Regions from separate parts of the Apilactobacillus pseudapinorum genome, predicted to be linked through region 1. Evidence: a T-box and tRNA genes for the amino acid it is inferred to sense, from the RefSeq annotation. Region 1 holds a T-box; the other holds one or more tRNA genes.

What was found. A T-box is a leader RNA that pairs with one kind of tRNA and senses whether it is charged. The one in region 1 lies ahead of asnS (asparagine--tRNA ligase), so its partner is inferred to be a tRNA-Asn.
Region 2: it encodes a tRNA-Asn, which carries the amino acid that the T-box ahead of asnS (asparagine--tRNA ligase) is inferred to sense. The anticodon was not compared.

The regions. Positions count from the first base shown of each region.
Region 1 is NZ_BAABVU010000005.1:30,450-34,931, reverse strand. It holds gene ABWU86_RS00195 (hypothetical protein) at 123-779, opposite strand; gene ABWU86_RS00190 (NAD(P)H-quinone oxidoreductase) at 860-1,822, opposite strand; gene ABWU86_RS00185 (tautomerase family protein) at 1,831-2,223, opposite strand; T-box leader at 2,365-2,572, shown strand; gene asnS (asparagine--tRNA ligase) at 2,632-4,020, shown strand; gene ABWU86_RS00175 (NADPH-dependent FMN reductase) at 4,079-4,482, shown strand, end outside.
Region 2 is NZ_BAABVU010000018.1:41,199-45,680, reverse strand. It holds gene ABWU86_RS03440 (FAD-dependent oxidoreductase) at 1-352, opposite strand, end outside; gene ABWU86_RS03435 (SGNH/GDSL hydrolase family protein) at 764-1,510, shown strand; tRNA gene ABWU86_RS03430 (tRNA-Asn) at 1,770-1,841, shown strand; tRNA gene ABWU86_RS03425 (tRNA-Asn) at 1,969-2,040, shown strand; gene ABWU86_RS03420 (GH25 family lysozyme) at 2,239-3,270, opposite strand; gene ABWU86_RS03415 (ABC transporter ATP-binding protein/permease) at 3,492-4,482, shown strand, end outside.

The DNA of each region.
Region 1 (4,482 bases):
TTGCAAGAATAATATACACAAATTACAATTTTTCCCAATTTCTTTACAAAATATTAAAAAAAAGGGCATAATTTGTAACAATTTGAGACTTGACAGTATAAAATAAAATAAGGATTCCAGATTTAGGAGTCCTTATTTTGTGTATGAACATATATGATTAAAATTAATCCGATTAAAATTATTATTGATCCAAGTCCCATTCCAAACAGTCCAGTTGATTCAGAAGCATTATGTGAATTTTCAGTTGATAAAATCGCATATTGCGTAACTATAATGGCCATTAAACCATCGATTACATTTAAAGACTTAATAAATGTAATTGCCGGACTATATAATTTTCTCGACTTAGTTAATCCAATAATTGATGAAATGATTTTAATGAAACCAAGTGTGGCAATTGCTAACATTACGTTTTTAGCGTATACCTGTGGATCTATATTGAGATATAAATACAGGCAAATCAATACAAATGAGATTCCTAAAACAATATAAGTTATGGCACCCCTTAATAAATATCTCAAATCTTGTTTTTCAGTATATTTATGTAATCTTTCCTTAGTGTATACGTGTAAGAAAATAACCCTCGTAATAAACATGATTCCATAATAAATACCAAACACTAATACCCATGTTGATGAAATAATTATTGCTAATACGATTTTAATAATGGATATAACAAAACTTTCAATTGTATTTCCAACTGAAAATAATGCATGTCGATCTGCACTCTCTTTTACATACTTAGATAAAAAATTGAATTTACATAGTTTCTTTGCCATCTTTACGCTCCCAGAAGAATTATTAATAGAATAACTAATTCCAAATAATTAGTAAATAAAAAAGCCGTTTTTCAACGACTTTAATCAACAGATAAAATGATTTTACCAATATTTTCTTTATTTCTCATACATGCTAAAGCATCTCTAGATTCACTTAACTTAAAATGATTGCCAACTTTTAAATCAATTTGATTATCATTTAATAGTGGTAATACATCTTTGCTAAATGATGAAATTAAGTCAGCCTTATATTGATTGGAACGTGTTGATAATAATGTTCCCTCTACGCTAACTCGTTTACCAATGATATCCATGATGTTCATGCTTTCAACAACGCTTCCACCTAAGTTACCAACTAGTACTAGTTTTCCTTCAAACGCTAGAGAAGCAATGTTTTGTTGATAATAGCTGGCACCAATGAAATCAATGATTAAATCCACCCCACGATTATCGGTTGCCTTTTGGACTTCTTCAACGAAATCTTGACTAATGTAGTCAATGGCTACATCAGCACCATAATTCAAACAGATTCCGGTTTTCTTACTACTAGAAGTTGTAATTACTTGGGCATTGGTTAACTTTTTAACCAGTTGAATTGCTGCGGTACCAACTCCACTAGCTCCAGCGTGAATTAATACAGATTGATTGTCTTTTAAATTACCAATGGTAAATAGTGTTTGATAAGCGGTTAAATAACTTTCTGGAATCGTGGCAGCTACATCATATTCAATCTTATCAGGAACTAACATAATTCTTTCTTGGTTAACTGCGACATACTCAGCATATCCACCATTATCCAAAAGTGTCATTACACGTTGTCCTTTATGGTAGTCAGTAGATTTGCTTTCGACAATTTCTCCAGCAACTTCTAATCCTGGAATTGTATCGTCAGACTTCACTTTTTGATCCGCCCATAATAAATCAACATGGTTAACACCAACGGCATGAATTTTTATTAATACTTGGCCATCTAATAGTTTTGGTGTTTGCACATCTACCAATGAGTTTTCATTTTTTACGCTCGCTATTGTTACTGCTTTCATCTTGGCACCTACTTTAATGGACCGTCGATAAATTGAGCGATTCCATTACCAAAGCTCCAATCAGTATCAGTATTGGTAGTCAAATTAATCATTAAATCTGATTTTTTCAATCCAATCGTTTGTTCCAGTTTTTCAGCTAAATCATGGTAGAACTTTAATTTTTGTTCTTCGGTACGTGGTCTAGTAGTTAAACTGAAAACAACCACATCATTAGTTCTTTCAATTCCCAAACCAGTATCTAAAATATTCATTTCAAAATCTTCATGTTGGGTCAAAATTTGGTAACGATCACCTTCTGGTGCACCGAAACAAGCTAACATTACTTCGTAAGAAACTTGCATTAATTGTTTTAAGTACTCTTTATCGTGTCCTTTAATTACATCAATTCTCATTAATGGCATTATCTTCACTCCTTTAGACTAATGTGCTAATTATCCACTAGTACAGTTGCAAAATCAAACAAATTGCTTTTACGTTAATTGATAACTTTATATTGTATTTAACACTTAAATAGTGGTAATATTTAAGTGTTAAATAGTTAATATGAAACTGTAAATACGGATAAGTAATTAGTATTACCTTTTAGCGAGTTAAGGACAGTGAAAGCTTAACAGCACTAATATTAATGAATAACACCTATTTGTTTTTATTCTGAATCTTCAGTAGGAATAAACGCGTTCAAAGCGTTATTTGATTTGAGTGGCCTATTAAAGGCACTTTAGGTGGTACCGCGGAACTTCCGTCCTATGTTTAGGATGGGAGTTTTTTTATTTATCTCGTATTTATAATATGGAAAGGCGTGAATTTTTATGCAACAACTTAGTGTTAAAGATTTATACACTAAAGACATTGAAGATAACACTGTCGTTGCTCTTGAAGGTTCAATCAAAACCATTCGCGGTTCAAAAAACATTAGTTTTATTGAATTAAACGATGGTTCTTGCTTCAAGAGTGCTCAAGTAATCGTTAAAAAGAGTAACGAAAACTTCGAAACAATTAGCAAATTACCAATTGCTTCTACTATCATTGTTGAAGGTGCATTTGTTAAAACTCCAGATGCTCCACAACCATTTGAAGTCCATGGTGACAAAGTTGAACTAGTTGGTAAATCAGATTTAGATTACCCTCTACAAAAGAAAAAACAAACTTATGAATTCTTACGTACTATTGCACATTTACGTCCACGTACTAATACTTTCTACTCAGTATTTAGAATTCGTTCACTAGCTTCATTTGCCGTTCATGAATATCTACAACACCAAGATTTTGTTTACGTAAACACTCCAATCATCACAAGTAGTGATACTGAAGGTGCCGGTGAAATGTTCAGAGTTACTACAATGGACATGAACAACCTACCTAAAGATGATCAAGGTAATGTTGATAACTCAAAAGATTTCTTCAAGACTGAAACTAACCTAACAGTTAGTGGTCAACTTCCTGAAGAAGCATTTACAATGGCATTCAAGAACGTATATACTTTCGGTCCTACTTTTAGAGCTGAAAACTCACATACTCCTCGTCATGCTTCAGAATTCTGGATGATTGAACCTGATATGGCATACACTCGTCTTCCAGGTATGATGGATGTTGCTGAAGGTCTTCTAAAATACGTTATCAACTACGTATTAGAACATGCTCAAGACGAACTAGCTTTCTTAGATGAAAACGTTAAACCTGGTTTAATTGAAAAACTAAAGAAAACTGCTAGCGAAGACTTTGCTCGTGTTACTTATACTGATGCCGTTAAGATTCTACAAGATGCAGATACTGAATTTAAAGTACCTGTTGAATGGGGAATTGATTTACAATCTGAACATGAAAGATACTTGTGTGAAGAAGTATACAAACGCCCTACTTTCTTAACTGACTACCCACGTGATATCAAAGCATTCTACATGCGTGATAATGACGATGGTAAGACTGTTGCTGCAGCCGACTGTTTAGTACCAGGTATTGGTGAAATCGTTGGTGGTAGTGAACGTGAAGAAAGATATGATGTCTTAAACGACAAGATTAAAGAATTTAACCTAAATCCAGAAGAATATGACTGGTACCAAGATCTTAGAAAATATGGTGAAATCAAACATTCCGGTTTCGGAATTGGTTTCGAACGTTTAGTTATGTACGTAACTGGAATGGAAAACATCAGAGATGTTATCCCATTCCCACGTGAACCAGGTAGCGCTAAGTTTTAATCAAAAAAGCATTCGTAATGAATGCTTTTTTTACTAAGGAGAATTTAAACATGAAAAAATTGGCCTTATTTTAGGCAGTAATCTCCCTAGTCGTATCTGTCCCGAAATAGGCAATTGGGTACATAACAATTTAGATTCATCAGATTATGAAACTGAAGTACTAGATTTAAGCCAAATCAATCTGCCCTTTTTAGACGAGACAGAAATACCTGCTAAACAACAATATCAAAAAGATCATTCTAAGGAATGGTCGCAAAAAATCAAATCTTTGGATGCCGTTATTTTCCTTTATCCACAATATAACTGGGGATATCCTGCCGTTCTTAAGAATGCTATTGATTATCTAGCCAGTGAATGGCGTGATAAGAAAGTTTCATTTATCTCATATGGTAGTCATGGTGGACTACAAGCTCAAATCGCGCTTGACCTAGTTGCAGTCGGTTTAAAGATGGCTAAACTATC
Region 2 (4,482 bases), on a different contig from region 1:
AACGACGAGGAGTAGCACCAATAGCTAAGATTAGCTTATCGTAGCTTTCATCACGTTCTGAACCATCAGCTAAGTTCTTAACATGAACTGATTTGTTCTTTTCATCAATACTTGCAATTTCTTGTTGTACAAATACATGTACACCATCTTTTTCAGCGTTTTCTACAGTTTCATATGCAACTGTGTTTACATCCTTTACAGTACCTTCTAGGTATAATTCCATACCACATGATAAAAATGAGATGAAATCTCCTCTTTCATACCATTGAATTTCTGCTTCTGGGTTTTCTAAAAGCATTCCACGAACGGCTTCGTATCCACCGTGTGAAGAACCGACTACGATAACTTTCATTAGTGTGGCCTCCTAATAATTTTTATATAATATTTCTATAATTTAACTTTGTGATATTTATCACATTACTTTACAACCAATATTTTACCTTTTGCCCGATTATTTAGCAAGCAATATTTACAAAATACTAAAACTTTTTTAATCTTTTCACACAATAAATTAAAATCACTTTCTTCATATAATAATATTCCTATTAATTCTAGAAATTGATTTTTATACTTCCCTTAAAAAGAATGTTTTATTCCGATAAATATGATCAGTTATCTACTTTTATCACAAACTTTTTAATAGAAATGTTAAGGATTGATATAAATGTTTAAATATTGATTAAGTTTCCCACGATTAATTGTTACGCACCCAAAATGCTAGTAAAATTGGTTATAGATAATAATTGAAAGGGAGTTAAGCTCATTGAAATACGGGTTTATTAAAACTGCATTAGTTACAGCGGCAGGTGCTGCCTTAATGAAGGTATCTAAAAAAAGCATTGATATTAGAAAAGCTAACAGTGAAATCTATAGACCCTCTCGTGATTTCTTTGTTGATGGCAACCTTAACGGTAAAAAAATTGTTTTCTTAGGTTCATCTGTAACTGCTGGGTTAGCTTCTAAAGGTGTTTCTTTTGTTGACTTCTTACGCGTTGAACATGGCGTTCACGCAATTAAAGAAGCCGTTAGCGGAACTACTTTAGCGGATATTAATGACAATTCTTACGTAAGTCGAATGAAAAAGAATTTGAGCCAAGACGCTCACTATGACTTATTCACCTGCCAACTATCTACTAACGATCAAAGAAATGGTATCGACATAGGCAACATCAGTAAGTCATATGACCCTAATGACTTCGATACCCAAACTACAATCGGCGCAATCGAATACATCGCTGCGACTGTCCAAGAAGAATGGGATTGCCCATTAGTCTTCTATACTTGTTTGAGAAAACCAGAACCTGGTTACGAATTTCTAAGAGATAAATTATTCGAACTACAAAAGAAATGGCACTTCGCAATTATTGATATTTGGAACAATAAGACTTTAAAGAAAATGAACGAAGAAAATCCTAGCTTCATGTTAGATGATACTCACCCTACATGTGCTGGATATCGTTATGGTTGGACTCCTATTTTCGTAAAAGAATTAGATCAAATGATAGAATAACCAAAAAATATGTCGACGATAAACCTTAATATAAAGGTGTTTTGTCAACATATTTTTATTTTTATTAAAATTTGATGAAAAAAGGTTGTATTTTTTTAATAATAGTGTATTATTATAGTCAATGACAAAGACATAGCATCAAGTTACATTTTTACCAAATTAACCCTCAAACGTTGATTTGGTAGCACATATTAACTGCATAATTTTTATGTTATTAGTTTTATAAGAAAAATGACTACTCACATTTTTCTCTCATTTTTGCTCCGTGGTTCAATGGTAGAATAGCGCACTGTTAATGCGATGGTTGCTGGTTCGAGTCCAGCCGGAGCAGTTGAGTGATTATTCACTCAACATAATTAGAGATGTTAACGATACGGTATCTTTCTAATTGCAGGAACTGATATTCAACCCCTTTTCAATAGAAAATCAGTTCGAATTATTAACACCCCTTTATTTATTGCTCTATGGTTCAATGGTAGAATAGCGCACTGTTAATGCGATGGTTGCTGGTTCGAGTCCAGCTAGAGCAGTTGGGAGAAATCCCAAGTTAGCTTTATCCCAATGTTAACTAATAAAGCAAATTGCTTTTCCATATTTTTATTCATAATTATCTATAATTCCACATAACAAAAGAACTTAGCTATCCCGCTAAGTTCTTTTGTTTTTTACTGAGCTAAATTTTTGGCATTAAAAAAGCATGGCTCATTGCCATGCTTTTAATTTGCTTATTATTTATTGAATGCATCAGCAGGGATCCATCCAACCACGCCTCCGCTATATACGGATGTAGCTTCATAGTAAGTCTTGCCGTTGTACTTAGATTGAGCAACAATCGCGAATTGTTTGCCTTGGTAATTAATAGTGTTATCAACTGGTAATGTTGCCTGATTATCACCATAAATTGAATCCATTGCATTAGCAGCAATTGTCATAACCTTAGTATCCATCTTTTGGATGGCAGGAGTACTACTTGATGAAGTATTTGTTGATGTAGTTGTAGTAGTAGTTGGAGCTGATGGTTGTGATTGAACTTGAGTAGTTGGTGTTGAATTAGTGGAGTTATTTGCTTTTACAATCACATCCCCGATAAACCAACTTTGATCTTGTCTCATTTTACTTGCATCAACCTTTTTATTTAAGGCTGCAGAATAATAACGATCAGTGTATTGCCATAAAACATGACTAACTGAAGGTTCATGTCTGGTATAAGCAGCTAACCAGTAACCATCGTATGAACTAAGTGCTGATTTAGCGTAAGTCTTCATGAAACTTTGGTAAGAATAGAATAAAATCTTTTTGTTACCAACTAATGGACGTAGGGTTTGCACCCATTTTAAGGTAGCAGCTCTTGCTGTGCTACGACCTAAATGAGTAGACTCGAAGTCATTTACATAAAACTTAGCATTTGGTGCTCTGTAATATAAATCACGAGCTTCTCTAGCAGCACTAGCATTTGATGTATATCTACTATATGAATATACTCCATATGGAACACCATATTTTTCTAACATCGCTTTATTATGATTAAAAGTCTTATCATAATGTCTTGTACCATATTGAACTCTTAAAATAACAAATGGTACTTCGTTACTTAACTTCTTGGCTTTGTTGTCGCTTAATTTTCCTTGCCATTCTGACAAATCGTAAACATTATCAGTGCTTGCTGCGTGCGCTGTAGCATAGCTACCCATTGCAACGACGGCTCCTGATAGTCCGATTGAAGTGATCAACATCATCAATATTGATTTAAACTTAATCAATATACCACACTCCTATTTCTAACTGGTTATATACCTGCAGTATAACTGCCAAATATTTCAAGAATGATATAGGAATATTACAAATTATGACAATTTAACCTTTTCTTAAGGATTTAATGACAAAATGCAACACTTTTACTCATTTTGATGATTGTTTATATCAAAATCATCCCTATAATAGTCATTACAAATAAAATAATTATGAATAAGGAGTGAAAAACATGTCATTCTTAGAATTAAAAAATATCGAAAAATCATACTACCTTGGCAAAGATGAATTTAAAGTTTTAAAAGGAATCGATTTATCTTTTGAAAAAGGTGAAATGGTATCCATCTTAGGAGAATCTGGTGGAGGTAAATCCACTTTAATGAACATTATCGGTGGTTTAGATAGTAAATACTCTGGTGATGTTTTACTAAATGGTGAATCGTTAAGACATGATACTGACAAACAACTAGACGAATACCGTCGTAAAACCATTGGATTCATTTTCCAAAGTTTCAACTTAATTAGTCACTTAACTATTTTGGATAACGTATTAGTACCACTAGAAATGACTAATCTTTCAAAGAAAGAACAAGTTGCTCGTGCAAAGGAACTATTAGCTAAAGTGGGTCTAGAAGATCACATGAACAAATTCCCCAACCAGTTATCTGGTGGTCAAAAACAACGTGTATCAATCGCCCGTGCTTTAGCTGGCGATCCAGAAATGTTAATCGCAGATGAACCAACTGGTGCATTGGATCCAGAAAACACAACTGAAATCCTACAAATCTTAGACAACATCGCTAAAGAAGGTAAATTAGTTTTAACTGTTACCCACTCTGAAAAAGTTGCTGATTACGGAACTCGTGTTGTTCACATGACTGACGGTAAAATTGACGAAGATCGTACTCTTCGTGAAAAATATGCTGAAAGCAAAGAAGAAACTCTAGAATCAAAGACACTATCATTCAAGTCAATTGTTAAGATGACCTGGGATAACATTAAGTACAACTCCAAGCGAAACCTTTTAATCATCTTTGGTGGTTTAATCGGGATTTTCTCAGTGGTCTTCATGTTAGGGCTAGGTAATGGGATTCGCGGTTACATTAATCACGAAATTTACTCACAAGTAAATCCTAACAGTATTCAAATTTCTCACAAAAACACAAATGATCATTCATCATTTAAAGATGTTGATGTAAGCCGTTTATCAGACGTCAAAGGTG